DNA from 2 places in the Polaribacter sp. L3A8 genome. Region 1 is predicted to be linked to the other one. Evidence: riboswitches for the same ligand, from Rfam matches in the RefSeq annotation. Region 1 holds a riboswitch; the other holds the start of a gene.
What was found. A riboswitch is a leader RNA that binds a small molecule or an ion and turns the genes downstream of it on or off. The one in region 1 is predicted to bind cobalamin.
Positions count from the first base shown of each region.

Region 2: linked by a shared signal. The riboswitch ahead of GQR92_RS02590 (TonB-dependent receptor plug domain-containing protein) and the one ahead of GQR92_RS01995 (hypothetical protein) in region 1 are both predicted to bind cobalamin.

Region 1 is NZ_CP047026.1:554,665-570,630, forward strand. Features, by position in the region: gene cbiB (adenosylcobinamide-phosphate synthase CbiB) at 1-633, shown strand, start outside; gene GQR92_RS01990 (AAA family ATPase) at 635-1,162, shown strand; cobalamin riboswitch at 1,181-1,388, shown strand; gene GQR92_RS01995 (hypothetical protein) at 1,479-1,883, shown strand; gene GQR92_RS02000 ((2Fe-2S) ferredoxin domain-containing protein) at 1,887-2,696, shown strand; gene cobA (uroporphyrinogen-III C-methyltransferase) at 2,689-4,236, shown strand; gene GQR92_RS02010 (sirohydrochlorin chelatase) at 4,241-5,173, shown strand; gene cobI (precorrin-2 C(20)-methyltransferase) at 5,170-5,880, shown strand; gene cobJ (precorrin-3B C(17)-methyltransferase) at 5,877-7,253, shown strand; gene bluB (5,6-dimethylbenzimidazole synthase) at 7,256-7,897, shown strand; gene cbiE (precorrin-6y C5,15-methyltransferase (decarboxylating) subunit CbiE) at 7,898-9,097, shown strand; gene cobM (precorrin-4 C(11)-methyltransferase) at 9,098-10,939, shown strand; gene GQR92_RS02040 (precorrin-6A/cobalt-precorrin-6A reductase) at 10,965-11,753, shown strand; gene cbiD (cobalt-precorrin-5B (C(1))-methyltransferase CbiD) at 11,744-12,829, shown strand; gene GQR92_RS02050 (hypothetical protein) at 12,856-13,542, shown strand; gene GQR92_RS02055 (AAA family ATPase) at 13,539-15,191, shown strand; gene GQR92_RS02060 (cobyrinate a,c-diamide synthase) at 15,201-15,966, shown strand, end outside.
Region 2 is NZ_CP047026.1:703,705-719,670, forward strand. Features, by position in the region: gene GQR92_RS02530 (bifunctional aconitate hydratase 2/2-methylisocitrate dehydratase) at 1-787, opposite strand, end outside; RNA gene rnpB (RNase P RNA component class A) at 1,023-1,325, opposite strand; gene dnaJ (molecular chaperone DnaJ) at 1,514-2,659, opposite strand; gene GQR92_RS02545 (nucleotide exchange factor GrpE) at 2,728-3,276, opposite strand; gene GQR92_RS02550 (HNH endonuclease) at 3,368-3,916, opposite strand; gene murA (UDP-N-acetylglucosamine 1-carboxyvinyltransferase) at 3,955-5,265, opposite strand; gene GQR92_RS02560 (DUF4290 domain-containing protein) at 5,269-5,931, opposite strand; gene GQR92_RS02565 (ATP-dependent helicase) at 6,059-8,380, opposite strand; gene GQR92_RS02570 (SatD family protein) at 8,617-9,231, shown strand; gene GQR92_RS02575 (DUF3307 domain-containing protein) at 9,233-9,952, shown strand; gene GQR92_RS02580 (DUF7935 family protein) at 9,956-10,468, shown strand; gene GQR92_RS02585 (YncE family protein) at 10,539-11,576, opposite strand; gene GQR92_RS02590 (TonB-dependent receptor plug domain-containing protein) at 11,580-13,445, opposite strand; cobalamin riboswitch at 13,475-13,684, opposite strand; gene GQR92_RS02595 (ABC transporter substrate-binding protein) at 13,687-14,622, opposite strand; gene GQR92_RS02600 (bifunctional adenosylcobinamide kinase/adenosylcobinamide-phosphate guanylyltransferase) at 14,722-15,225, shown strand; gene cobT (nicotinate-nucleotide--dimethylbenzimidazole phosphoribosyltransferase) at 15,228-15,966, shown strand, end outside.

The DNA of each region.
Region 1 (15,966 bases):
CTAGTAAAAGAAGGAAATGCTGTTTTTAATGTTTTAAAAAAGGAAGGTTTAGAAGCCGGGAGTAAACGTTTATCATGGATTGTAGGGAGAGAAACTAGCAAGTTAAGCGAACAACAAATTAGAGTAGCTACTTTTGAAACGATGGCAGAAAATTTAAGTGATGGTGTAATTGCTCCATTATTTTATTTTCTAATTTTAGGAGTGCCTGGTGCAATGGCTTATAAAATGATTAACACACTAGATTCTATGATAGGTTACAAAAGTGACCGTTATTTTTTCTTCGGAAAATTTGCAGCAATATTAGATGATGTTGCTAATTATATTCCTGCAAGAATTACGGGAGTATTAATGTTAGTTGTTACCTTTAAATTAAAAGGATTCTCATTTATTTTTAAAGAAGGAAAGAAACATAGCAGTCCGAATGCAGGGTATCCTGAAGCTGCTTTAGCATATATTTTAGACTGTCAATTTGGTGGACCTAATTATTATCATGGTAAATTGGTTGACAAACCTTTTATAGGAAGCAACAATCGAACAATTGAACATGAAGAAATTAAAACAGTAAGTAACATAAATTACACAACAAGCATACTCTTTTTTCTTTTGATGATTGGATTGTTACTACTATTCTAATATGGTTAATTTTCGAAAAAAATATATTATTACAGGCGCACCAGGAACAGGTAAAACAACCTTAATAAATCTTTTAAAAGACACAGTTCCTTGTATGGATGAAGTTTCTAGAAAGGTAATTATTGATGAACAAAAAAACAACAGAGATGGAATGCCTTGGTCTAACATAAAACGTTTTACCAACCTTGTCTTTAAAAAAACAAAACAAGAATTATTAAATACCGATACAAGAATTTGTGATAGATCATTACTCGATTTAGAAGCTTATTTAACTGTAGAAAACAAAATAGTGCCTAAATATTTACATAACTTTCCTTATTTAAAAACATACCATAAAACGGTTTTTTTTGCTCCAACTTGGTTTAATATTTACTGTCAAGATGCACAGAGATTACAAGAATTTGATTATTGTTTAAAGTTAGAAAAAGCGCTGTTAGAACAATATAAAAAAAAGGGGTTCAAAATTATAATGCTTCCAAAATCTTCTCCTATTAAAAGAAAGCAACTCATTCTAGATTCAATCTTATAATTCAAAAAATTATCTATACATTTGTCTCGTTATATGGTTTCTTATTCTTTAGTAATTTTTAGAATATAGAATTAAAAGGGAATTTGGTGTAAATCCAAAACTGTTCCCGCAACTGTAAAGCTTATTAAAGGCTTCATTAATAAAAACCACTGTAGTAATTAAAACTATGGGAAGGTAAATGAAAGTTAAGCTAAGTCAGGAGACCTGCCAATATTACAATGATTTATAATAGTAACTCTCGGGTAAAGAGTTAGAGAATTATGTTTTTTCATATTTTCTTTCCCTACCTGCTTAATTTCGTTTTTAAATGCAAAAATTGATTTTATGCAGTTTATGGATAACGTGTTTTTCACAATCCATATTCACGCAAAACAAAACCCTTAAAGGTAAGGTAACTGATGTTGAAACACAGTTAACAATTTTACAAGTACGTGTACAAACTACAAACAAAACACTTTTAACAACCACAAATGAAATTGTTGAATTTTCTATAACACCAGAAAATTTTTATAATGATTATGCAACCGATTTTGCTGTAAAATACGCAACTCCTAAATATCAAATAGATGTATCCGTAGAAAACATTTTTAACAATAAATGGACAGAAGCCGTATTTTATGACTCTTCACAATTAAAAGGAGAACCTGAACCTGTAGACGATATTCATTTTACACCTGGAACTCCATTTTTAACAAAACTAAGTCTTACATATTTCTTATAAATTATGGGTAAAAACGTCGCCAACACTACACATACTTTTTTCTTCTGTGACGGAGGTTCTTGTCAAAAAGCAGGAAGTGAAAAAGTTATAAGAACAGCAAGAGCTTATTTACGTAACAATGGGCATTGGAATGATACACACACTATTAAAACAAGATGTAATGGTAGATGTGAAGACGCTCCTACTTGCATTGTGTACCCTGGGCAAAATTGGTATAAAGAACTTACACCAGAAAAAATTACGCCTATTGTAAAAAGGCATCTTGATAATGCGCCACTTGTTAATTCTGAATTGTTATACAAAAAAGGTTGGCAACAACAAGTTTCTAATAATGAAATTGCTCCTATAAAACCAAAACCGTTCGAATTAAAAAATGATACCGAATTAGGTGAATGTTTTATAACCAAAGGTTTTAGTTCTGACCAATATTTATACCCATTGTTTTTATATCTATTAGAGAATCCTAAAGGAGTTTCTTTAATTTCTTCGGATGAAAAAAGAATTTCGTTTCAAGAGATCATCTCTTTAGACTATTCTAAAACATACACATTAGAATTACATACAGAAACAACAGCGATACCATTTACTATTGCAGCTGTTCCTAAAGAAAATAAAGAATTACAACAAGCTAAAATTTCTAGTACAGAATATTATTTTCATAAAGAAACACAACAAACAGGTATTCGTTTTAAAAATAAATTTGGAAAAATTTTAGGTCAGATTGAATTCGATTCTCTAAATAATAAAGCTTGGGAATATTGTACTAAAATACAATTACAAAACGTACATCTAGATTTAAAAAATTATGAATAAACAACATATTTCCATATTAGGATTAGGCTGGTTGGGTTTGCCACTTGCTTTGAAGCTTCAAAAAAGTGGTTATTCAATTAATGGAAGTACGGCTACATTAGCACCTTTAAAATCTCTCGCTAAATATTCTTTTCATACTTGTAGAATAAACGTTGAATCTGATACTATTATTGGAGATTGGGAATCTTTTATTGCAGAAACAACAACACTTATTATAAATTTTCCACCAAAACGAATTGATAATATAGAAACGATACATCCATCACAAATAGCTCAGATTATAGCGCACACGCCTAAAACTACAAAGGTTATTTTTGTAAGCTCTACATCGGTATATCAAAACAACAACGAGCTTATAGATGAAACTGTAACTTGTCTTCCAGAAAAAGCATCTGGACACGCATTAGTGAAAGCAGAAGAGTTATTACAAGAACATTTTGGTAGCAACTTAACTATTTTACGATTATCCGGATTAATTGGACCTAAACGTCATCCTGGGAGATTTTTAGCGAAAAAGAGGGAACTAAAAAACCCAAACATCCCTATTAATCTTATTCATCAAAAAGATGCTATCGGTTTAATTGAAACAATTTTAGAACAAAACTGTTTTGGAGAAATTATAAATGGTTGCGCAGATGTACATCCTAAAAGAAAAGACTTTTATGAAAACGCAGCTATTAAATTAAACTTACCTGCTCCTATTTTTGGTTCATCAAAAGAAACCTATTATAAAATAGTTAACAATTCTAAATCGAAATCATTACTTAATTTTAAGTATCAGTTTTCAAATCCTGAATGGATTTACACAAAAGAACATTTACCAGAAATATCTATTGTTGGTGCTGGTCCTGGTAATAAAAATCTATTAACATTAAAAGCTTTTAATGCTATTGAAAATGCTGAAATTATTTTACACGATAATTTAATTTCTGATGAAATATTAGATATCAACACACAAGCCAAACGGATTTATGTGGGGCGTAAATTTGGCGATAAAGAAGATCAAGAAACACGCCAGAACAATATTAATAGATTGATGAAAATGCATTGTAAACAAGGAGATAAAGTTGTTCGCATAAAATCTGGTGATCCATATATTTATGGTAGAGCTGCAGAAGAAGTTCGGTTTTTAAAGCAACATCAACTTCCGTTTACTGTTGTTCCGGGAATTTCAGCCGCTTTAGCTGCTGCAAGTTCTGCTAATATCCCTATTACTGAGAGAAGACAATCTAATGCTATTTTAATATGTACTGCCCATACCGCAGATTATTCTACTGCACAACTAAAAGGAATTGCAGAAATGTTAAATGCCGGTAATACATTGGCACTTTATATGGGCTTAAAAAGTTTAGATAAAATAATTCCTAAACTAATAGAAGTTTGTAAAAACCCAAAAATCCCCATCAATGCAATCTCTAATGTTTCTAGAGAAAACGAAGTTTTACTTTCCTCTACATTAGATAAAATAGAAGAAGATATAAAAAAACAAACGCTACAGATGCCTGTAGTATTTTTAATAGGTGTAACACCGATCAACTAAAAGAATGAAAAAAGGAATTTTACTTTGCGGACATGGTAGTAGAACCAAAACAGGAACTACCGCTTTTAAAGAATTGGTTGCAGCGCTACAAGCACGTTATACAGACTATGAAGTAGATTACGGCTTCTTAGAATTTAACCATCCTGTTTATGAAGCTTCTATTGAACGCATGTATCAAAAAGGTATTCGTGAAATTTATGCATTGCCAATTATCCTTTTTGCAGGTTCACATGCTAAGAATGATATTCCGTATGAAATGAATACCATTCAAAGCTACTATAGTGATTTAACCATAAAAATGGGAAAACATTTAGGTGTGAATTCATTTTTATTAGAATTAGCTCAAAAAAGAGTTTTAGAAGAAGAAAGCAAACATTCTGTAATGGACAGAAAAGACGTTTGTTTAATGGTAGTTGGTAGAGGCACAACCGATACCGATGCCAATTCTGATGTTCACAAACTAGCTTGTATGCTGGGTGAAGGAATGGGGTTTGGGTTTACAACCGTTGCCTACAGTGGTACTGCTTACCCAAGCGTTACCAAAAGTTTAGAACTCACTAGTAAAATGGAATTTAAACGTACTATTGCCATTCCTTTTTTCTTTTTCACAGGAATTCTTTTAGAACGTATTTATAAGCAAATAAGAGATTTTAGCGAAACCTCTCCTTTAGAACACGTTTACACACAAGCTTTTGGTAGTGACGAGTTAATTTTAAAAGCCTTTGATGAGCGTTTAGAAGAAGCTATTAACGGAACAGCAAACATGAATTGCCAAATGTGTAAATACCGTAAACAAATTGTAGGCCTAGAATCTGAAATAGGAAAAGAACAAATGGGACATCATTTAGGTGTAAAAGGAGTTCTGTTTGAAGAAGATGAAAAAGTGGGACAAAAAAACAGTCTATTTACTAAAATTAAAAAAGGTTTAGGAATATGATGGTAGGAAAAATACAAGGCGTTTCCTTAGGACCTGGTGATCCTGATTTGATTACCCTAAAAGGTTTAAAAGCATTACAGCAAGCTGATAAAATATACTATCCAGGCTCTTTGTTTAAAGGCGGAAGAAAGGCTAGCTATTCTTTATCAATCTTAGACCATTATAAGTTAGATTCAGAAAAATTAGTCGGTTTTTATCTAAAGATGGATTTAGGAAGAAACCATGTGAACGAGACTTACGAAACTGCTTTTCAGCAAATACTTGCGGATTATAACAAAGGTTTATCCGTAGTAATAGTTAGTGAAGGAGACCTTAGTACGTTTAGCTCTTTTTCTTATCTATTAGAAAAAATTAATACACACGAATTAACGATAGACTTAATTCCTGGTATAACATCTTACTTACATTTAGCATCAGAAAGTAAAACACCTTTGTGTTTACAAAATGAAAAAGTAACCATTATTCCACGCATACAAACTAAAGAAGAATTACAAGAAGCTATTGCTAATTTTGATACCGTAGTATTGATGAAAATCATATCCGTTATCGATATTATTAGTGCTGTAATTGATCAAAAAAAACACAGTATTACCTATGCCGAACGCTTAGGAACAGACCAACAATTTATTACAAACAGTTGGCAAACCGCAAACCAAAGAGAAACCCCTTATTTTTCTCTTATGATTATTAAAAAAATAAAAAAATGAAAATAACCGTTGCAGGCTTAGGTCCTGGAGATATCAATTATATGTTACCCGTAGTTAAAAATGCTTTACAAAAAGCAGATGTTGTTATTGGGTACGACTATTATTTTCAATTTGGACAAACGCTTTTTAAAGAAGATGCTGAGCTAATTTCTATGCCCTTAGGTAAAGAAGAAGCAAGAGCACATAAAGCTGTAGAAAAGGCGCAAGAAGATAAATATGTAGTAGTTATTGGTTCTGGTGATGCAAGTATTTATGCGATGGCAGCCATCGTTTACGAAGTAGTATCCAAAGAAAACCAAAACGATATAGAATTAGAAACGCTACCTGGAGTTTCTGCTTTTTTAGCTGCAGGAAGTAAATTGGGAGCTCCTTTAGGTCATGATTTTTGTTGTATTTCATTGTCGGATTTAATGACACCTTGGAACAAAATCGAACAAAGAATTAAGGCCGCTGCCATGGGCGATTTTGTTACTAGTTTATACAATCCTAAAAGTAAAAAAAGACATTGGCAGTTAGGGAAACTTCAAAAAATATTTTTAGAAGAACGTGCCCCTTCTACTCCAGTCGCTATCGTTAGACACGTAACGCGTCCAGAAGAAGAAATTAAAATCACCACTTTAGGAGAATTTAATCCTGAAGATGTAGATATGTTTTGTTTGGTGATGATTGGTAATTCACAAACCTATCAGTTTAAAAATTATTTAGTAACACCCAGAGGTTACCTTAACAGAAAACCACATACAGGTAAAGAAATTCAGCAAGAAAGTTTTAGAATTGTTACCGAACATATTAAAGAATTGCCTTTTTCTATTGCTAATAAATGGGCAATAACAAGAGTTATTCATACTACAGGAATTTTAGAAGATTTCAACCATTATTCAGCTTCACCACAAGTCATTGAAAAATGGCATACGCATCTTAAAAATGGTGGAGAAATTGTTACCGATGTTACCATGGTACAAGCGGGAATTACAAAAGCATTTATAAAAGAATATGGTAATCAAGTACATTGTTTATTAAATGATGAAGATGCACAAGAGTTAGCCAAATCAGAAAATATTACACGTTCTCAAGCAGGAATTAGAAAAGCTATTGAAAAGCATCCGAATGCTTTATATGTTGTTGGAAACGCTCCTACTGCTTTATTCGAAATTGTAGACCAAATAAGAGATAATGACAATTTTAAACCTGCAGGAGTTGTGGGTGTTCCTGTTGGTTTTGTAAATGTTTTAGAAGCTAAAGAGCAATTATCGCAAGCTAAAAACACGAACTGGGTAATTATAGAAGGCAATAGAGGTGGTAGTAATGTTGCTGCAGCAATAGTAAATGCTGCTTTTACATTACCTGAAGCTTTAACTTATTTTAAATCTTAAAAATGAACAAATTCACTCCAGAAAATATTGAAACCTTAGAGCAAATAATACTCGCTCGTAGAGATGTTAGAGGAAATCGTTTTATAGATAAAGCGATTGCTAAAGCAGATTTAGATAAGATATTGTTTGCTGGAGTAAATGCACCTTCGGTGGGGTTTTCGCAACCTTGGGAATTTGTTATTATTAAAGATTTAGAAATTAGAAATAAAGTTAAAGACAGTTTTTTTGAAGAAAACGAAATGGCTAAAACACTTTTCGAAGGAAAGAAAACAGATGCGTATACCCAATTAAAACTAGAAGGTATTGTAGAATCTGCTTTAAATATAGCTGTTTTTTATAAACCAAGCCAACATCCCGTTTTAGGGCAAACTGCAATGAAAGAAGCCGGAGTTTATTCGGTGGTTTGTGCTATTCAGAATATGTGGTTAATGGCACGCGCATTGGATATTGGATTGGGTTGGGTAAGTATTCTAAATCCTGATACCATTAAAACGATACTAAATGCACCTGAAGACAGACAACTAATAGGCTATTTATGTTTAGGACACGTAGATGAGTTTTATGAAAACCCTGAATTAGAACGTTTACAATGGGAAAAACGAAAGAATATTAACGATGTGATAATTAAAGAATCGTATTCTTAAATGGAGCAAAAAAATACACATATCGATTTTTATTTAATTGGAATTAGCAACCATGCTATTCCCCTATTAAGTAATGATGCTTTAGAATTAATGAAGGGTTCAATAGTTTTTTCTGGCGGAAAACGTCATTATCAATTAGTAAAATCGTTTTTACCTAAACACCATACTTGGATTGAAATTTCAGGTAAAATGGATGCTCTTATCAAACAATATAAAAACATGGATGCTTCTATTGTTGTTTTTGCTTCTGGAGACCCATTTTTCTATGGTTTTGGTAATACTTTACAACGATTAATTCCAAATGCGAAACTAAAAGCATATCCTTATTTCAGTAGTATTCAATTACTATGTCATAAAACACAAACCAACTATAATACCTTAAAATCGGTATCCATTCACGGTAGAGATTGGTCGGCTTTAGATGAAGCTTTAATTCAACGTAACGAATTAGTAGGTGTCTTAACCGATAACAAAAAAACACCTGCCGAAATTGCCAAACGAATGCTTCAATACGGTTTTGATAATTATTCAATAACCATAGGAGAAGCTTTAGATGGAAACGAAGAACATATTGAACAATTAGATTTAGTTACTTGTTCTCATAAAACACATAATAACCTCAACTGTGTATTACTAAAGCAAACAAAACATAAAGACAAACCATTTGGTATTCCAGATGATGCATTTATTCCTTTAACGAATAGGCCAAATATGATTACCAAAATGCCGATACGTCTAAGCACTCTTAATGCTTTACAATTACAAAATAAAAAAGTGCTTTGGGACATTGGTTCTTGTACAGGTTCGGTGGCTATTGAAGTAAAAAAACAGTATCCGCATTTAAAAATTGTTGCCTTCGAAAAGCGAGAAGAATGTGGAGCAATAATTCAAAAAAATACAGAGAAATTCTCCACTCCGGGGATTGATATTGTTATTGATGATTTTTTCAATATCAACTTAAAAGAATTTCCAATTCCTGATGTTGTTTTTATTGGCGGTCATGGCGGACGATTAAAAGAATTGATTAGGATTATTGATGCATTAAATCCATCAGTAAGAATCGTAACCAACGCAGTCAAAGAAAGCAGCACAGTAGTATTTGTTACAGAATTATCAAAATTAAATTACAAAATTCATACAAGCTCAATTCAAGTAAATGAGCATAATAAGATTAGCATTCACACAGCAGAAAAAATATAAATGAAAAAAATAGCCATTATTGCAGTTACTGAAAAAGGGTTAGATAAAGCACTTACTATTCAGCAAGAATTCCCAAAATCGTTGGTAATAACAACTTTGCAATCTAGTAACGGAAATGTATCAAGCATTACCTCTATTTCAGATTATTTAAAAGACAATTTCGCAAAGTTAGACGGTATTTGTTTTGTGAGTGCCTTAGGTATTTGCGTGCGTTTAATTGCTCCGTACATTCAAGATAAAAAAACAGACCCAGCAGTTATTTCTGTAGATGATTTAGGGTTGAATGTACAATCTGTATTAAGCGGACATAAAGGTGGAGCAAATGATTTTGCATCAAAAATAGCAACTATTTTAGGAGGAAATGCAATAATTTCTACTTCTAGTGATGTACAAAATATTTGGGCTTTAGATACCCTTGGTAATCAATTTAATTGGCAAACAGAAAGTTCTATTTCTATGACTAAAACAATGGCGTTGTTTGTAAATAACAAACCAACGGCGTTACTTTTAGATATTAAAGACAAAGGAACTAAACATTTAGAAGAAACAGCTCCTAGTTTTGTGACTGTTTTTTATAATGTAGCAGAAATTGATTTTACAAAATTTGAATTATTTATTGCAGTAAGTTACAAAGTATACGAAGCTTTAATACCTAGTTTATTTTTAGTTCCTAAAGTACTTTCTGTAGGTTCTGGATGTTCAAAACAATTAGACTTCAAACTTTTTGAAGATACTTTTAAAACAAAATTAGCAGCTGAAGGATTGCGTTTTTCTGCAATTAAAAACTTTGGTTCTATTGATATTAAAGGAGAGCAACAAGCTTATTTAGATTTTAGTAAAGCTAATAATATACCATTCAGCACATTTACTTCAGATGAAATAAATACAATTACGATACCTAATCCAAGTGAAATGGTGTTATCTAAAATTGGTGTAGACGGTGTTTCAGAATCTTGTGCGATGCTCCTTTCTAATAATGATGAATTACTTGTTGAAAAACAAAAAATACATTTAGAAACTAATGAAAAATTTACTTTTTCTGTTGCTTTAGATGTAAACGTAAGACGTAAAACTGCCGTTGCCATTATTGGTGCAGGTCCTGGTGATGAAGAGTTAATCACTATAAAAGGTAAAAAATATTTGGAAAAAGCAGACTGCGTATTATATGCAGGAAGCTTAATTCCTGAAGAAATGACCAATTGGTGTAAACCTGGAGCAATTGTAAGAAATTCTGCAATGATGACTTTAGAAGAGCAAATTGCTTTAATGCAAGAACACTACAAAAAAGGAAACGCAATTGTTCGTTTACAATGTGGAGACCCTTCTTTATATGGAGCAATTCAAGAACAAATGACCATTTTTGATGAGTTAAAAATGGATTATTTTATTGTTCCTGGTATTTCTTCTTTTAGTGCAGCAGCAGCGGTATTAAAATCAGAATTTACAATTCCTGAAATTGTGCAATCTATTGTATTAACTCGTGGAGAAGGAAAAACACCAATGCCATCAAAAGAAAGTATTTCTGCTTTTGCAGCAACTAATGCTACCATGTGTATCTTTTTAAGTGTAGGAATCGCTAAAAAAGTACAAGCACAATTATTAGAACATTATGATGCAAATACTCCTGTAGCTGTGATGTACAGAATTAGCTGGAAAGATGAAGAAATTTATCAAGGGAAATTAGAAAATCTAGCAAAAATTGTAAAAGACAGTAAAAAAACAAGAACGGTATTAATTATAGTTGGTCATGCAATTGGAGCTCGTAAAAACAGGTCTCAATTATACAGTCCTGATGTAAAACACATCTTTAGAACGAATAAGAAATTTGTAGTAACAGAGTAATTATTCATTATAAAAAAGCACAAAAATGATATTGGTATTTGGAGGAACAACGGAAGGAAATAAAGTAGCAAATTTACTACAAGGAAAAGAGATGCCTTTTGTGTATTCAACAAAAACCAATATCCCTTTTGAAGAAAATAAGATAGCTAGTTATAGAAACGGAGCTTTAGATGAAAAAGAGCTAGAAGAATATTTATTAAAAAATAAAATTCACACAATTATTAATGCTTCCCACCCTTTTGCTGAAATATTACATAATACCATTGCAGAAGTGGCAGAAGAATTACAAATACCAGTAATAAGATTTGGTCGAAAATTACTTTCAAAAACCATCCATCCATCAGTAATTTATGTCGATTCTTATGAGAATGCTTTAGAACAATTTGAAGAAAAATCAACTTTATTAGCACTTACAGGAGTTCAATCCATAAAAAGACTAAAACCTTGGTGGAAAAACAATCTTTCCTATTTTAGAATACTCGACAGGTCTGAATCATTAGCAATTGCAAGAGAAAGTAATTTTCCTGAAGAACAATTGATTTTAGGTTTACCATCGTCTAATTTAGAAAAGGAAATTGAAATTATACAACAGAAAAAAACAACTCTAATTTTAACTAAGGAAACTGGAAATAGTGGTTTTTTAAATACCAAAATTGAAGCTGCTTTAAAAACCGATTCGAAAATAATCATTATTACTCAACCCAAAACTCCTGCTTATTTTAAACAAGTATTTAACGAAACTGAATTACATCACTTGTTAATCAAAATCCAACCTTTGGAATTATTGACTAAAAATTCAGGTTTATGGGGTTAAGAGAAGTACCAAAAGGCCCTTTAAGAGATGGCTTTACAACCGGAACATCAGCAACTGCAGCAGCAAAATCTGCGTTGATGGCTATTATTCATCAGAAAGAAATAACTGCTGTAAAAGTGCATTTGCCTATTGATAAAATATTGGAAATTCCTGTACATCATTGCGAGTTTACAGATAACACGGCAAAATGTTCCGTAATTAAAGATGCTGGTGATGATCCTGATGTAACAAATGGAGCAGAAATAGGATGTATTTTAGAATTAACACAACAAAAAGGAATTCAATTTATAGCAGGAGAAGGCGTTGGTACAGTAACTCTTAAAGGCTTAGAATTGGCAATTGGAGAACCTGCAATTAATCCTGTGCCTAGAAAAATGATTAGCAGTGCTATTCAAAAACTATTGCACAATTACGATTTAGAATGTGGTGTATCTGTAACTATTTATGTTACTGATGGAAGAAAATTAGCAAAACGGACACTTAATGAACGCGTTGGAATTATGAACGGAATTTCCATTTTAGGAACTTCAGGAATTGTAAAACCATATTCTTCATCTTCATATATCGCAAGCATAGAACAAGGTATTGATGTTGCCGTTGCAAATAAAAACTCTGAGTTAGTTATCAATTCTGGAGCAAGAAGTGAAAAATTCTTATCAAATAAATTTACGCATTTACCAGAATACGCATTTATCCATTATGGTAATTGGATTGGAGAAACACTTGTAAAAATTAACTCCTCTCCTATTGATAAAGTCAGTATAGGAATTATGTTAGGAAAGGCTGTAAAATTAGCTGGTGGAGTTACAGATACGCATAGTTGTGTTTCTAGTTGGAATAAAGATTTTGTTGTACAAATTGCTAAAGAAGTTGGCTTTTATGAAGCTGATAAAATAAGAGCATTAAATATGGCTGGTCGATTGATTGAGTTATTTGATTTTGAACAGAATTCGCCTTTTTTCCAATTGTTATTAGATCATTGTTACCAACATACGCATACAAAAATGAATAAAGTAAATCTTGATATTTACCTTATTCATAAAAATGGAACACTTATAAAATATATTAAAAAATGACAATAGTATCTTTAATTAGGCCTCTTATGGCTGGGATATTACATTCTTTTGAACCCGATCATGTTACTGCCGTTTCAGTATTGGCTACAGAAAACGCTATCCGAAAAGAAAAAGTAAGTTTTAAAACAGTTTTTAAAGCATCACAATGGGCGCTTGGTCATTCTGTAACGCTACTTCTATTTGGAGGAACCGCTTTAATATTTAAAAGCATGGCTACTTTAGTGGTAGACGGAATTTCTTTTTATGCTGAATTAAGCGTAGGACCAATTATGATTTGGTTAGGAATTGTTGCCATCAAAAGAAACCATAAAATCAACGAAATGATTGATGAGCACAAGATCATTGAGGCTCATGAACACGAACTTTCTAACCCAATACATTTACACGGTACCAAAGGAGAAGAAATAGCTGTAAACCCAATGAATAAATCTTTTTGGGTTGGTATGCTACATGGTTTGGCAGGAACAGGAGGCGCATTAACCTCAGCTTTAGTTTTAAGTAGCACAACCTTGGGAGAAGCAATTCTTATTCTAGCAGTAGAATCTATAGGTATAATCGTTGCCATGGGTGTTTATAGTTACGTTTTAATTCATGTAATGAGTCGTTTTTTAGAACGTAATCTATCCATTTTTAAATGGATGAACGGAGTTGCAGGTGCAGCTTCTATAGTTATCGGAATCGTATGGTTATATAATTGCACATCAAATTTATGATACAAAATACACAACAAATAAATTTTCCTTTTTCGGCAATTGTTGGTCAAGATAATTTTAAGCTAGCGCTTATACTAAATTTAGTAGATCCGCTTATTGGTGGCGTGTTAGCTATTGGTGATAAAGGAACAGGAAAAACTACATTAATACGTTCGTTAACCAACTTAATGGACACAGAACAAAAGTACCCTTTTGTGAATCTTCCTATCGGTGTTTCTGAAGACAGACTTATTGGTAGTATTGATTTAGAACAATTGATAAACCATAAAAAAGAAGTGATCAACCTTGGGTTAATGGCACAAGCACATCAAGGTATTTTATATGTTGATGAGGTAAATCTTTTACAAGATTACCTTACAGATATATTATTAGATGCCGCTGCTTCGGGTACTTTTTATTTAGAAAGAGAAGGCGTATCTCGTAATTTTAAAAGTCGCTTTTGCTTAGTCGGTTCTATGAATCCTGAAGAAGGAAATTTAAGACCACAATTAAAAGATCGTTTTGGGTTAAGTGTGCAAATAACAACACCTACGGATGCTAAAGTGCGACAACAAATCATAAAGTCTCGTTTATCTTTTGATGATAATCCCACTCAGTTTGCTACTGAATATATAGATAAAGACCTTGCTATTTCTAAGCAAATTACAAATGCCAAAGTAAGACTATCCTTTATCCCTATTAATGATGCTATTATTGAACATTGTAGCGAACTAGCCATTCAGCATCAGGTAGAAGGTTTGCGTGCAGATATTTTATTAGTAAAAACTGCTAGAGCTTTTGCAGCTTATAATAATGCATCAGAAATTACCACAAAAGATGTAGATAGTATTGCCGATTTTGTTTTAAACCATCGTAGTTTAAATAAAGACCCAAATCAGCAAAATCAATCTCAAAACGAAAACAAAAACGAGCAACAACAAGAATCTTCTTCAGAACCTAATAGTTCTTCAAAAGAAGAAAATATTGCTTTTTTAAATCCGAAGAATACCTTTCAGAAACAAAAAGAGGTAACAACAAATACGTTACAACACGAAACGAATTCAGTTTATAGTTCTGAAGGGAATCTTACTGTTACTGATACTAGAAAAACTGTAAGTCAATATTTAGCAACAGATAAGTTTGATTTAAAAACCAAACGAAAATCGAATATTTTAAAACAGCATCATATCTTTTTAATAGACTCTAGTGGTTCTATGTTAAAAGACCAAATTATAGCCTATGCTAAAGGTACCGTTAACAAAATAGCAGAAAGCTCTAAAAAACAAAACACACAATTTTCTATAGTTTCTTTATTTAACGGAGAAGCACAATTAATTTTAAATCAAACAGGAATATTAAAAGATATTGAAATCGCTTTAACAGAACTTAAAACTGGTGGAAAAACGAATTTAACTGCTGGTTTTAAACAAGTAAAAGGTATTTGTAGTTCTGTTGATTTTAATCACAGTCTACATATAATTACGGATGGAAAATTAAATGCAGAAAGCAATTTAGATGATACGGTTTTGGCTTTTCAAACCTATTGCAAAGGAATACAAAAAACGCAGGTTATTGATGCAGAAAAAGGGATGGTAAAAATTGGAGAAGCAAAAGAACTAGCCAATCGTATTCGTGCCAATTATGAAATTTTAATTACAGAAAATATATAAATCTTAATCTTGGCAAAACAACTCATCATATCGGCTCCGAGTAGCAACGCAGGTAAAACAACGCTTACTTTAGGTTTGTTGCGTTTATTGAAACGTAAAACAAAAGCAGTACAACCTTTTAAAGTGGGACCAGATTATATAGACCCAAAGTTTCATAAACTAGCTTGTGGACAAACAGGTGTCAATTTAGATTTGTTTATGATGTCTGAAGAAGATATTAATAACAATCTAAACTTTTACGGTAAAGATTCTCAAGTAAACTGCATCGAAGGTGTAATGGGGTTATTTGATGGTGCCAATAAAGACAAAGGAAGTACGGCAGAAATGGCTAAGAAATTAGAAACGCCCGTTTTATTGGTGATTGATGCAAAAGCGGTTGCGTATTCTGTTGCTCCACTTATTCAGGGTTTTGTCAATTTTGATGCTGATGTAAAAGTAATGGGTGTTGTTTTTAACCGTGTAGGTTCTGAAAGACATTATACCATGTTACAAGAAGCTTGTGAAGATATTGGAGTGCCATGTTTTGGATATTTAGCTAACTTAAAAAACATTGAAATTCCATCTAGACACCTTGGGTTAAATATTAAGGAAATTGAAAAATTTGATATTCTGATTGATGAAATTGCAGATGCTTTAGAAACTACTATGGATTGGAAAGCAATATTAGACGCTTCTAAAGAAGTGCACGTTGCTCCTATTTCATCCGAAGAAAAAAAATCAACTAAAAAAATAAAATTTGCAGTCGCTAAAGATGAAGCTTTCAACTTTATATATC
Region 2 (15,966 bases), 150 kb from region 1:
GGCTAGATTTAATACCTGTCCATAATGCAACGTTGTTTACACCAGACATTCTAGAAGAACCAACTCCCATTGTGCCTTTATCTGCAATTAACATCACTCTTTTATCTGGATGCTTTGCTTGCAATGCTTTTAATTCGTTTTGTTGTTCTTTGTTATGCTCAAATAAACATTGACCATGTAATTCTCTATCAGAACGTGAATGTGCATCACCTCCTGGAGATAATAAATCTGTAGAAATATCTCCGATACCTGCTACAAAAGTTACAATCTTAATTTCTTCATCAATCTCAGGTAATTTTGTAAAAAATTCTGCCTTCGCATAACTTTCTAACAATTCTTTAGCGATATCACTACCTGCTTTATATGCTTTTTCTAAACGAGCCATATCTGCCTCGTAAAGGAAAACTTGAGTTTTTAGTACTTCTGTTGCTTCTTTAGCGATAGAAACATCATTACCTAATGCTAAATCTAATAACACATCTACAGAAGGTCCGCCCTTCATGTGTGATAATTGCTCAAAAGCAAAAGAAGTAGAAATTTCTTTTACTAATGATTCTCCTAAAATAATCTCCTTTAAAAATTGAGCTTTCACACCAGCAGCACCGGTTGTTCCAGGTAAAACATTATAGATAAAAAAGTTAAGAGAATCTTCTCTATATTCATTATCTAAATCTTTAATTTGCTCAATAACTTTACTTGTTAATTCTGCACCATCAATTGGCTGCGGATGAAGTCCTTGTTCTTTTCGTTCTTCTATCTGCTTAAGGTAATCTTTATAAATACTCATGAAAGAAATCTTTAGTTACGATACCTTTTTTGATCATATTAATATCAATAGAGATACTGTAAAAGTTGTTTGTAAATTTTAGTGTGACAAACTTACATTTTTTATCTTTAAATTAAAAGATAAATAATAGATTGCAGTAATTAATGAATAAAAAAAAGTTATTTGGTAAAACACTGATTTTTAATCAACAAAATGAAGTTTTTATTGATTAATTATAAAGATTATATAAATATATAGAAAATGCAGACTAATAAGCCGAATCCTGTACCTTAAAAAGGCTCTTATCATTTATCTAGTTCTAAAATTACTCTTAGAATCAATCTGCCTACCCTTTAGAATCGAGCGAGTAGCTCTCAAGCTCTAATTTACATGGCATTGCACCTCATAGAGTTTACCTGGTTTCACTACAGCCTAACTGTACATTCTTTCTGTTGCACTGGTCCTCAGCTCTCGCTGGACGGATGTTATCCGCTATGATACTCTTTGGTGTCCGGACTTTCCTACTTGCATACACAAGTCGATAAGATAAGTCTGCAATTTCTATATTATTTTATAAATCACTCTCTAATCATAAAAAAACCCACTCATAAATGAGTGGGAAAAATTGCTATGAAAAAGAAAAAGTGTTGCTGATTTCTCAACAACACTACAAATATATATTAAATATTAATACAAAAAACTATTTTATAAAAAAATGATTTCTTTTTTTATAAAATTAACATTATTTTATGAAAACATGTCTTTTACTTTTTCGAAAAACGATTTATCTGATTTATTAGGACTCGGTCTAAAGTTCTCACTGTCAGACATTTTATCAAAGAATTGTTTTTGTTCTTTGTTTAACTCTTGCGGTGTCCAAACATTAATATGAATTAAGAAATCTCCTGTACCATAACGTTCTATACTTGGTAAACCTTTTCCTTTTAATCTTAAAATTTTACCAGATTGCGTACCTGCGTCAATTTTAATTTTTACCTTACCTGTAACCGTATCAACTTCTTTGCTAGTTCCTAAAACTGCTTCAGAAAAGTTAACATATAAATCATAATGAATATTAGTTCCTTCTCTCTTTAAAGTTTCGTGTGGTATTTCTTCTATTAAAACCAATAAGTCTCCTGGAATAGAGTTCTTACCAGGTGCTTCATTACCTTTACCACCTACTTTTAATTGAACTCCTTCTGTAACTCCTTCTGGAATATTGATAGAAACGGTTTCTTCTTTAACAATTAAACCTTGTGCATCTGCACCTGCGGGTTTACTATTTATAATTTCTCCTGCACCAGAACAAGTACTACAAGTAGTTGCTGTTTGCATTCTACCTAAAATAGTATTGGTAACACGCATTTGCTGACCAGAACCATTACATGTAGTACATGTTTTATAGGTAACTCCGTCTGCCTGAACTTTACGTCTAACTTTTACTTTCTTTTCTACTCCTTTGGCTATTTCTTCTAAAGTAAGTTTTACACGAATTCGCATATTACTTCCCTTAACTCTAGCTTGTCGTTGGCCTCCACCACCGTTAAAACCACCAAAGCCTCCACCGAAACCGCCGCCTCCGCCGCCAAAGATATCTCCAAACTGACTGAATATGTCATCCATATTCATGCCGCCGCCGCCGAAACCACCGCCTCCACCTTGAGGACCTTCAAAACCAGCATGACCATATTGATCATAGCGTGCTCTTTTGTTTTCGTCACTTAAAACTTCGTAAGCTTCTGCAGCCTTTTTAAAATTTTCTTCAGCAGCTGTATCATCAGGGTTTTTATCTGGATGATATTTAATTGCCATTTTTCTATACCCTTTCTTAATTTCTGCTTGCGTTGCAGATTTTGAAAGACCTAATATTTCGTAAAAATCTTGTTTTGCCATTTTGTTTCAATTATCAATTAACAGTAATCAATGATCAGTGGTAATTGTACATTGTTAATTGTAATTACCTACTGTCCGATTACCACTTTTGGATAACGAATAATTTTATCTCCTAATTTGTATCCTTTTTCTACACAATCAATTACTTTACCTTTTAAATCTTCTGATGGAGCAGGAATTTGTGTAATTGCTTCATGAATTTCGGCATCGAAAGTATCACCAGCATTTGTTTCTACTTTAGAAAGTCCTTTTAACTCTAATGTATTGTAGAATTTCTGATAAATTAATAAAACGCCTTTTCTTAATTCTTCTGCTTCTTTATCTTCTTCAATATGTGTCAGCGCGCGCTCAAAATCATCAATAATTGGCAGTAAAGATGTCATTAATTCTTGTCCAGCAGTTTTAAATAATTCTATTCTTTCTCTAGATGTTCTTTTTTTATAGTTTTCGAACTCAGCAAACAAACGTAAAAACTTATCTTTTTCAGCCTGAAGTAATTCTTCTGTTGTAGGCTCTTCCTTTACAACTTCTGCTTCAACTTCTTGATTTTCTTCTACTTGAACAGTTTCTTGTTCGTTTATTACTTCCTCTTCTTTGATATTATCTTTCTTACCCATTATCTTTGTAGTCGTTAAAATGTCTACTACTAAAAAGCAAAAACGTTGCCAACAAAAAAAAAGTGTCAAACTGACACTTTTTTTTATTTCTTTAAATTTCAACATGCCCCCAATTTTCACCTGTTTTAATTCTATGAATTTGCATGTCTGACACTCCAAACCGTTTGGCAATCATGGTAATTCTGGTTCTTTTATTTTTTAATTGCTTTTTAATTATTTTCACTTTTCCTTCTGTAAGCTTATAATTGGTTTTTTTGTTTTTTTTAGACTCAATAAATACTGGGTTTTTAAATTGATGTAATTCTTTTTCCCTTTTTGTTGCCCATTTTAAGTTTCCTAGCGTATTGTCTGTTTTATCATAATTGATATGTAAGACAAAAACTTGCTCCTCATTTTCTTTTTCTAAAAAATGTTGAGCAACCAATTTATGTACATACCTACTTGTATGCTTATTATTTACTAGTTGTTTTACAGAAATGGTTTCGTAACCATTAATAAAACTCTTTTTTCTTAAAAATTCTTTATCGTCTTTCATATAAAGAACTCTTCCGTGGTTGGAAATCTTAAATTTTTTTACATCAGAAATTTTCTCGTCAAACTTAACATCCTTCCATTCTTCTTTCCACAAACTTCTTATCATAATATAAAAGTATTTTTAAATTAATAAAAAACTTTTTCTTATTCAGCAATTCTTTCAATTTTTGCGCCAATAGATTTTAAACGAGCTTCTATGTTTTCGTAACCTCTATCTATTTGCTCTATGTTATTTATAATACTTGTTCCTTTAGCAGACAATGCAGCTATTAATAAAGAGATGCCTGCTCTAATATCTGGCGATGTCATTTTGGTTGCTTTTAACGAGCTTTCAAAATTCATACCAATTACTGTTGCTCTATGAGGATCACACAAAATTACTTTTGCGCCCATATCAATCAATTTATCAACAAAAAACAAACGGCTTTCAAACATCTTTTGATGAATTAAAACGGTTCCTTTTGCTTGTGTTGCTATTACTAAAACAATACTTAGCAAATCTGGAGTAAAACCAGGCCAAGGTGCATCTGCAACGGTTAAAACAGAACCATCTATAAAATTCTGAATTTCATAAGATTCTTGTGCAGGAATATAAATATCGTCTCCTTTTCTTTCTAATTGTATTCCTAATTTTCTAAATACGTTAGGTATTTGTCCTAAGTTTTCCCAACTAACATCTTTTATGGTTAATTCAGACCTTGTCATTACTGCAACACCAATCCAAGAACCAATTTCAATCATATCTGGTAAAACTCTGTGCTCGCAACCACCAAGTGCATCAACTCCTTCTATAATTAATAAGTTAGAGCCTACTCCAGATATTTTTGCGCCCATAGAGTTCAACATTTTACATAATTGTTGAATATAAGGTTCGCAAGCAGCATTGTAAATTTTTGTAGTTCCTGTTGCTAAAACAGCTGCCATTAAAATATTAGCGGTTCCGGTTACAGAAGCTTCATCTAATAACATTTCTACACCATGTAATTCTTCTGCTTCTACTCCGTAAAAATGTTCTTCTTTATTATAACGGAATTTTGCGCCTAATCTTATAAATCCTTCAAAATGCGTATCTAAACGTCTACGTCCTATTTTGTCTCCTCCTGGTCTTGGAATATATCCTTTACCAAAACGAGCTAAAAGCGGACCTACAATCATAATTGAACCACGTAAAGAACTTCCGTCTCTTTTAAAATCTGCAGATTCTAAGTATTTTAAATTCACTTCATCCGCTTGAAAAGCGTAAGAATTGCTACCTAGTTTTTCTACTTTTACACCTAATTCTCCAAGAATAAAAATTAATTTGTTTACATCAATAATATCCGGAACATTGTTTATTACAACTCTTTCTGGCGTTAATAAAACGGCACAAAGTATTTGTAAAACTTCATTTTTTGCGCCTTGTGGAGTAATGGTTCCGTTTAATTTATGACCGCCTTCAATTTTAAATGATGCCATATACTAGTATCTTTTTCTATTTTTATTCTGATTATTATGCTGTGGTTTCTTGTATGTTGTTTTAGAGGTACTTGTACCTTGCCCTTGTGTACGTGGTTTTCTTAAAAGGTTTTTACTTTCAGAAAGTTCTTCTTCACTATTTCTTAAATCTAACTTACCATCAGATAAGTCGTATAAATGCTTAAAAATTACAGCATCATCAACAGTATCTTTGTTCCAATTTAAGTAACACTTTTTCATGTGGTTTGCAATGGTAAAAACCAAAGCTTCTTTTTTATCACCATCTTCCCAACTTAAAGCAATATCTATCATGGTTTGAATATTGTTACCGTAGTAACGATATCTAGATGCCGATTTTGGATAAGGCAACCCTTCTGGTTTTTCTTGTAATTCTTCTTTTGATGGTTGTGGGTATGGAGATTCTACATCTAATTTAAAATCTGCCATAATATATAACTGATCCCAAAGTTTGTGTTTAAAATCTGGAACATCACGTAAATGTGGTTGCAAATTACCCATAACATCTACAATAGCTCTCGCCATTTTATCGCGTTCATCTTTAGTTTCTAAAGCAAGGCAATGGTCTACTAATTTTTGTATATGTCTGCCGTATTCTGGTATTATCATTAACGGTCTTTCTGAATTATATTCTAAATCGAATGTCATTTGTTTATTTTTGAGAAGTGTTCTCCATAAATTACGCATAAAAACGTAACTCTAGAACTGACAAATTATAGTTTGTAGTTATTTAACGTTGCAAAATAACAATTTATTTTTAGTTTTAGGAATGTTTTTAACCAATCACTTTTAATTTAGCAAATTGTAGCAACAATTTCTTCTTACCAACAGTACCAAATTTAATTTCTGCTTTCTTATTTGGACCATTTCCTTCTAGCGCAATTACTTCTCCTCTACCAAATCTATTGTGTTCTACAAAGTTACCAACAACAATATTTCTATCAAATAAATTAGCTTGAGAGGTTGCTTGAGATACTTTTTTTAAGTTTTTAGGAATTATAATTTCTTTCTTTTTTACCAAATCACGTTCCATTTTTTTACGCTGAATTGGTTTTTGAAAACGAATTCCTTTTGGTGCGTCATCAAAAATACTTTTATCAACAAAATTATTTATTGCTGGATTGGTACTTTTTGGTGTAATATAGTTTAGATATTGATCATCTATTTCTTCTAAAAACCTACTTGGTTCTGCATCTACCAATTTACCCCATCTATAACGAGTTTGCGCATAACTTAAATACGCTACTTTTTCTGCTCTTGTTATTGCCACATAAAACAACCTACGCTCCTCTTCTAACTCACTTCGTGTATTCATACTCATTGCAGAAGGAAATAAATTTTCTTCTAAACCAACAATGTACACATACATATACTCTAATCCTTTAGATTGGTGAATGGTCATTAAAGAAACAGAGGGTTTGTCATCGTCTTTTTTAGCATCAAAATCTGTAGCCAACGCCACATCTTCTAAAAAAGTAGTTAAAGAAGTGTCTCCACCTTCTTCTATTTTATCAGTAATAAAATCTTTAATTCCGTTTAAAAGTTCTTGAACATTTTCTACTTTACTAACAGCTTCTGGCGTTCCGTCTTTTTCTAAATTTTTTATTAATTGTGCCTTTTTTACAACCGTTTCTGCAATTTCGAATGCATTTTTTGTTTGCGATTCTATTTGCAAACTTTGCATCATATCCATAAAATTACGAAGCTTATTTTTAGTTCCGGCATTTATTTTTAAATCGATTTTATCAATGTATTTTATAACATCAAAAATTGATTTTTTATAATGATTTGCAGCTATTGTTAACCTATCTATAGTTGTTGCGCCAATTCCACGGGCAGGATAATTGATAATTCTCTTTAACGCTTCTTCATCATTTGGGTTGATTAAAATACGTAAATAAGATAAAATATCTTTAATTTCTTTTCTTTGATAAAAGGAAATTCCACCATAAATTTTATAGTCAATTCCTTTTTTACGTAACGCATCTTCAATGGCTCTAGATTGCGAGTTTGTTCTATATAAAACACAAAAATCATCTGGTGTTAATTGATGATTCATTTGGTTTTCCCAAATAGATTGTGCTACAAAACGCCCTTCTTCTCCATCAGAAATTGTGCGCATTACATTTATGGCATCTCCAGGATCATTAGACGTCCAAACTTCTTTGTCTAATTTTGTTTTATTTTTTTCGATTACAGAGTTTGCTGCGTTTACAATATTACTTGTAGAACGATAATTTTGCTCTAGTTTAAAGGTTTTAACATCCGGATAATCTTTCTGGAAATTTAATATATTCTGAATATTTGCCCCCCTAAAACTATAAATACTTTGAGAATCGTCTCCAACAACACAAATGTTTCCAAATTTATCTGCCAAGGCTCTAACAATGATATATTGAGAGTGATTTGTATCTTGATACTCATCTACCATAATATATCTAAAACGATCTTGGTATTTTGCCAACGTTTCTGGAAAACGTGCTAATAACTCGTTGGTTCTTAATAATAAATCATCAAAATCCATTGCACCTGCCTTAAAACATCTATCTACATACGCTCTATAAATATGGCCAACTTCTGGCCTACTTGCATGTAAATCTGCTTCTTGCAAATCTGCATTATTAAAATACGCCTTAACCGTAATTAAACTGTTTTTAAAAGAAGAAATTCTCCCTAAAATCTGTTTTGGCTTGTATTGTTCTCTATTTAAATTCTTCTCTTTAATAATTGCAGATATTAAACGAACAGAATCTTGCGAATCGTAAATTGTAAAATTGGTTGGAAAACCTAATTTATCTGCTTCGGTACGTAAAATTCTTGCAAAAACAGAGTGAAAAGTCCCCATCCACAAGTTTCTTGATTCACTATTACCAACAACTCCAGCAATTCTCGCCTTCATTTCTTTGGCTGCTTTGTTGGTAAATGTTAGCGATAATATGTTAAATGAATCTACACCTTGCTGCATTAAATGCGCTATTCTGTAGGTTAATACACGTGTTTTACCAGAACCTGCACCCGCAATAATAATCATAGGACCATCTTTTTGTAAGACAGCTTGTTTTTGTGCTTCGTTTAAAGAATCTAAATATGTGCTCAATAGTTTATTTTGAAAGAATTTAAAACCGTGAAATTAACCAAACTATTCGTTTCTAAAAAAGAAGAAGCTTCATTTTTATCAACAAATTATAAATGAAAAACCTTATTTTATCTGCCTATAAGCAGATAAATACAATTATCTGCCCTAAGACAGATAATTAAAAATATCTGCTCTAAGGCAGATAATATTGCAATTTAGCATAATAAATGATATCTTAGCTAAAATTTATAGTAATAATGACAAGTATTTTAACAGGTGATATTATCGATTCTAGAAAACAAGACGATCATTTTTGGTTAAAAACCTTAAAAGAAACGTTAGCTACTTTTGGCGAATCGCCTAAATATTGGCAGGTTTACAGAGGAGATAGCTTTCAATTGGAAATAGAAAATTGCGAAAATGCATTTTATGCGGCTTTAAAATTAAAATCTCACCTAAAATCTACAGAAGATATTGATGTAAGAATCGGTATTGGTATTGGGGAAAAAGAATTTAATATGGCAGAAATTACAGCTTCTAATGGTGAAGCTTTTATAAATTCTGGCTATGCTTTTGATACGTATTTAAAAAAGCAAACAATTGCCATAAAAACCCCTTGGCACGAAATTGATGAAGAATTAAATATTGCTTTTGATTTGGCTTTATTAACGATGGATTCTTGGACAAAAAATTCTGCAGAAGTTTTTAAACTGTCTTTAGAGTCAGAAAATATTACTCAAAAAGAAATTGCTTCTATTTTAGGGATCACCCAAGGGCGAGTAAGCGAAAGACAGAAGCGTTCTGGTTTTGAATCTGTGATGAAACTAGAAAAACGTTTTAGAAAATTAATCCATCAGAAAACACAATTATAAAATGTTCTTATTTTTAAAATTTTTGTTAGCACATATTTTAGGTGATTTTGTTTTTCAACCAGAAAAATGGGTTAAAAACAAGGAGGAAAAGAAAGTAAAATCGGTAAAACTATATTATCATATTGGTATTCATGCCCTTTTGTTATTACTTGTTTTATTATTCAATTTACAAGAATATTGGTTGGGATTTCTACTAATTGTTGTTTCTCATTATTTAATTGATGTTCTAAAATTATATCTTCAGAAAAAGAAAACAAAACGAATTTGGTTTTTTATTGATCAAGTTTTGCACCTTATTGTATTGGTAATGGCAACTTCATTATATATTGATTTTCAATTGCCATCAGAAAACATCATAACAGAAAAAGGTTTGTTATTATTGACTTTTTTATTGCTTGTTATTTTTGTTTCTGCTATTATCATCAAAATAATTATTACACAATGGAATCCTGAAAGTAAAAAAGAAAATGATGATTCTCTTGCCAAAGCCGGACGCTATATTGGTATTTTAGAACGTTTATTTGTTTTTACGTTTGTAATTACCAACCACTGGGAAGCTATTGGCTTTTTATTGGCTGCTAAATCGGTTTTTAGATTTGGAGATTTAACTTCATCTAAAGACAGAAAACTAACAGAATATATTTTAATTGGTACTTTATTAAGTTTTGGCTTTGCTATCTTTTTAGGAGTTCTATATTTGTACGTATTAAATTTACTTTAGTTTATGGAAGACAAATTAATAGAAAGTATTGTATATATTTTACCTGCCGCAGTTACAGGTTTGGTTAGCTATTATATGTTTAACAGGCTTATAGCACAACAAAAGCCTAAAAGTAAAATGGAGATTCTAGCTCAAAAAAACAAAGATACTTTGCCTATAAAATTACAGGCTTATGAGCGTATGTTGTTGTTTTGTGAACGTATTAACCCTGTTAAGATGTTAGTTAGAATTAAACCTATTTCTGATGATACACACGATTATTTACAGTTATTAATTGCCAATGTAGAACAAGAGTTTGAACACAACTTAGTGCAACAAATTTATATTTCTAATGATACTTGGACTGCTATTCTAGCAACCAAAAGTAGTGTAATTAACAAATTAAGACAAGTTGCAGAAACCTCTAAATCTGCAAACGAATTACGAGAAAATGTTATAATACATTACTCTAAAACATTACCACCTACAGACACGCCTATTTCGTTTATTAAAAACGAAGTGAAAAAACTCTTATAAATAAAAAAGCTCCTCTTATAAAATTCTAAGAGGAGCTTTTAATTCAATTTCCTTTTTCAAAAGATCTTTATTAATTAAAATATATTTTAGAAGCACCTAATGCAACACTCTTAGTTTGTGTTCTTGTTTTAGTTGCAATATCAAATACATTAAGCGTACTTAAATCTTTAAAATTTGCATTTAAAGTAAATAATGAATTACCTTCTACCTCAATACCGTATAAGAAACCTTCTACAGTAACTATTTCTGCTGTAGATAAACTAGTAGCATCTGTATCTATAGAATAAATATTATTCCCTACAGCATAATAAATTGTATTATTTTCTAATACCATTAAACTTGGGTGTTCAGTAGCAGGAAAAATAATTTCAGATTGAACAGTATTATTACTAGTGTTTATTTTTGTAATTGAAGCTATAGTCTCATCACCTGTCCAAGCTGCTTTTCCTTCACATAAAACCACTAAAAAATTATTATTATCAATAAACATTTCGTCTGGTCTTTCGTTCACCGAAATTTCTTCTACATTATCTGTAGCAATATCAATTACAGAGATTATATTATTTGAACCCCAAGCACCTTGATGAGAAACATATAATTTTCCGTTACTTTCTATAATTCTCTCCGGACCAACACCAATATTTATTTTCTTGATAAAATCATAACTAGTAAGGTCGTAAACAGCTACAAAAGCTCCAGTAAGTCCCCAGTTTGTAACATATGCTTTGTCATCTGCAACTGTCATAAACCTAGGAGTTGCTAGTTCTTCAGTAATTGTAGCTTCTTTTACAAATGAATATCTATCTACAACTGTCACTGTATTCTGGTTATCTACAACAATAAAAGCTCTTTCGTTATCAAAAGCCATCGATTGTAAATTAGTTGATAGTTCACTTGAATTTACCTTTTTGTAAATTAAGTTTTCTACTGTTTCAAAATCATCAGATATAAAAGAAACAGAACCTGTACTTGCAGTACCACTACCTTCACCACTAATTAACACTCCATTTTCATAATCACCTCTTGGTGTACTTGATGAATCGCTTGTACATGAAGCAAATGCCATTGCTCCGAATACTAATATTGCTAGTAATTTATTAATTCTCATTGTTTAAAATTTATAGTTTATATTTAAATTAAAGTTTCTATTAGGCATTGGTCTTCTTGGTTGTGTTAGATAATTTTTATTGAACACATTATTAATTTTAAAACCAACGCTAATTTCTTTTTTTATACTTTTTATTATTTTATAATCTCCTCCAAAGTTCGCTACATAAAAACTAGGAAGTATAAAATCTTTAGAATTACTTTCTGTAGTAAAAATTTCTCCTGTAAATAATTGTTGATAGAAAAAACTAATTTTTTTATGAGAATACCCAAAACTTCCATTAAATAAATGTTTTGGTTTAAAAATCAATAATTTGTTAGTGTCTTTATCTCTAGCCTCTGTATAACTATAGTTCGCTGTAAAATCAAAAAAATGATTGTTATAGTCTTTAGCATAAGAAAGACTCAATTCTACTCCTTTGTTTACGGCACTAGAAATATTTATTGGCGTCCATACACCTGGTCTAGTAGCATCTCCACTTGGTGTCCAAACAATTTTATCTTTAGCTGAGATGTAGAACACGCCTAAATCTGCAGAAAATTTATTTTTCTTATAATTTACAGCAAACTCACCTTGAACTGCTGTTTCTGGAATTAACTTGGTGTTTCCTTGACCAGGCCAATACAAATCTTCATAACTTGGTACTCTATAATTTTTAGAAGCATTCGCTCTAAGTGACAAATTTTCATGCGTTTTAACTTTCATTCCTAAAGAATAACTGTTAGGAACATCATAATCAGAGTTAAAGTCTTTTCTCACTTTTAAATCAAAGAAAACTATATTTAAAATATTTTGATTATAAATTAATGATTGTGAAAATTGTCTCCTATTTTTCTCTATAATTTGATCCGTTTTACCAAAAACAGATTCATACTCAGAATAGGATGTAATTTTCGCATTTATTGATGAAAATTTATAAGCTACATCATAATTAATCAAATAACGTTTCGATTTTCCAAAATTAAATTCATCGACTAATTTATTATCAAAATACTGATATTCTTGCGTTAAAAAAGCCAGTTTTAGTTCGTGATTAAACTTATCTTGATTATAATTATATACAAGAAGATTTCTGTTATTAAAATTCTTGTATTTATCATTTGCTCCTGTTGGGTTTGGTAACTCACCAGAAAACAAACGACTACTAACATAACTTGTACTATAAAATTTAAGTTGCGCTTTTGAATTAAACTTATACGCCAAACCAACACTTACATTAAAGTTATTATATGCGCCATTAAAATTTTTAAAATCTGTACCTAATAATTTATAATCATTTTCAGATTCATTATAAGACATTCCTAATTTTAGTGCTAATTTTTCTGTAGAGATTTTAAACTTATACAAACTATTATAAGAACTAAAACTACCTATTGAACCTACAAATTGATTCTCAATTACTTTCTTAGAATTAAATAATAATTGATCATTTAAATGAATTGTACCTCCAACTGCACCAGAACCGTACTCAATACTTCCTCCTCCACTTCTAACATCGATAGCATCGAATAAACTAACAGTCATGGAGTTAAAGCCAGTCTGACCATTATTAACAGAATTAATATTTATTCCGTTCCAAACAACCGCTGTATTAGAAGAACTTGTACCTCTAAAACTTGCTGTACTCGTACCTCCTGCTCCATATTCTTTTAAATAAATTAAAGAGTTAAAACGTAAAAGCGAAGTAAATGATTCTGTATTTTTTGTAATTATAGAATCATTTAATACTTGAACTTTATATCCTTTAGAGTTTTCTATTTTTTTATCAGCAACAATAACAATTTCTTTCAAAACGTTCCTTATAGAATCATTTTGAGCCAAAATAGCATGTGTAATAAAAAAAGTTATAAAAAGTAAGAGTTTCTTCATAATCCATTTAACCTTTATCCCGAAAGTTTTAATTGTTTAAAAAATAGGCAGGTCTCCTGGCTTGCGTCTTGTAATTGGTCTTCCCATTTTAATCTGAAATTATTTCAGATTTTAAACAGTGACATAAAGATTAATTACAAGCTTAATAGCTTACAGTTGCGGGAACAGCTTTGGTTTTTAACCAAATTCCCTTTTAATTTGTTCTCAAAAAGAACAAAACCTTAATTTTGGCAAATGTATATTATTTTTGAGTATTGTAATACTTATAGTTTATAAACTTTTGACTTAAGCCTTTAGATATTTCAAAATGCGCTGAATGTATCATTTTAGCTAAACACTCTATTCCGTTTACCAAAGTAGCAGCAGAGGATTGTGTAAACATATCAAAATCGGCAATAAATACTTGTCCATTTTTTACAGCCTTAAGACTACTCCATTCGGGTTTTTCTTCTAAAAACTTCATATCTTCTAAAGTTCTAGAAACTTCATAACCACAAGGCGCAATAATTAATACTTCTGGATTGTACTTTACAATTTTATCCCATGGGATAACAATACTGTCTCCAGACGGATGCGATAAAAGATCTATACCACCTGCATAACCTATTTGATGAGGAATCCAGTGACCACAATTAAATAAAGGATTTATCCATTCTAATAACAGCACACTTTTAGGGTGAATTCTTTTTGCTCGTTGGGTGTCTACAATAGTATAAACACGTTCTTTCAACATTTTTACATACGCAATTCCTACTTCCTTTTTCCCTATAGCCTCTGCAATAGTTATTGCATTCTCAAAAACATCTTCTAAAGAATTTGGAGTTATAGAAATTAATTTAGGAACCTTAGGTAACTTATAAGCCGAAGTTGCAACGCAAGCAGTATCAATCTGGCAAACATCACAAACATCTTGTGTAAAAATAACATCTGGCGCAATACTTTCTAAAACTGGTTCGTCTACATAATATAAAGTACCGCCTTCTGCTTTTGTTTTAGAAAAAATAGTATTTATTTCTTCACTTGTTAAAACTTGCCCTTCTAATTTATAACGAACAGCAACTTGTTTTTCTGCCAAAGCAATTTTTGGGCATTCAAAAGTGATTCCGTTTAAATATTCTTGTAAACCCATATCATAAATCATTTGGGTTACTGCAGGCATAAAAGAAGATACAATCATGTTTATTTATTTTAAGAAAAACAAACTTACATACTATTTAAGATATTCTTTCCTTTTTCAAAAAATGTTTCTAACCTTTGTGTTTATATTTTAAAAATTATGATTCATTATATTTCTGGAGGAGAAAGATCTGGTAAAAGTAGTTATGCTCAAAAATTAGCAGAAGGTATTTCTAAAAACCCTTTTTATTTGGCAACTTCTAGAATTTGCGATAAAGATTTTAAAGCAAGGGTAGACAGGCATATTTCTGATAGAGATGAACGTTGGACAACCATTGAAGAAGAAAAAAATATTAGTGCTGTTATCCCTGATAAATCTACAGTTGTTATTGACTGTGTTACTTTATGGTTGACAAATTTTTATGTTGACACAAAATACGACGTAAAAGAATCTTTAAAATTAGCCAAACAAGAAATAGAAAAACTGGTAGAAATTGATGCTCACATCATCATTATTTCTAACGAGATTGGTATGGGATTACATGCTACCACAGAATCTGGAAGAAAATTTACAGAACTACAAGGATGGGTAAATCAATTTATTGCAAAAAAAGCTGACAAGGCTACTTTTATGGTTTCTGGATTGCCTTTAAAACTAAAATAAAAATGATATCAAAAATTACTGCACTTTCTAAAGAAATTGAAACAGCACTTCAAAAAAAAATAGACTTTAAAACAAAACCTATTGGGTCTTTAGGTATGTTAGAAGATATTGCTATTAAAATAGGAAGTATTCAAAATACGTTAACTCCAAAAATTACTACGCCAACTATTGTTGTTTTTGCGGGAGATCATGGCATTACAAAATCCAAAAAAGTAAGTCCATATCCACAAGAAGTAACACAACAAATGGTGTTGAATTTCTTAAACGGAGGCGCTGCAATTAATGTTTTTTGTAAGCAAAATAAAATTGACCTAAAAATTGTTGACGCTGGTGTAAATGCAGATTTGGATAAAAACAAAGCATTAATTTCTGCTAAAATAGCAAAGGGAACAAAAGATTTTTCTATAGAAAAAGCGATGACAATTACACAATGTAATGCAGCTATAAAAAAAGGACAAGAAATTGTAAATACCTCGTATCAAAACAAATGTAATACCATTGGTTTTGGAGAAATGGGCATTGGCAACACATCTTCTGCAGCACTTTTAATGAGTTATTTTACAAAAATTAATATAGAAAGCTGTGTTGGTAAAGGAACCGGTTTAGATAGTGAAGGATTGCAACAAAAAAAGACGGTTTTAAAAGAAGTGTATCAAAAACACATCAATAATATAGAATCACCAACAGATGCACTTGCTACTTTTGGTGGTTTCGAAATTGTAATGATGGCAGGTGCTATTT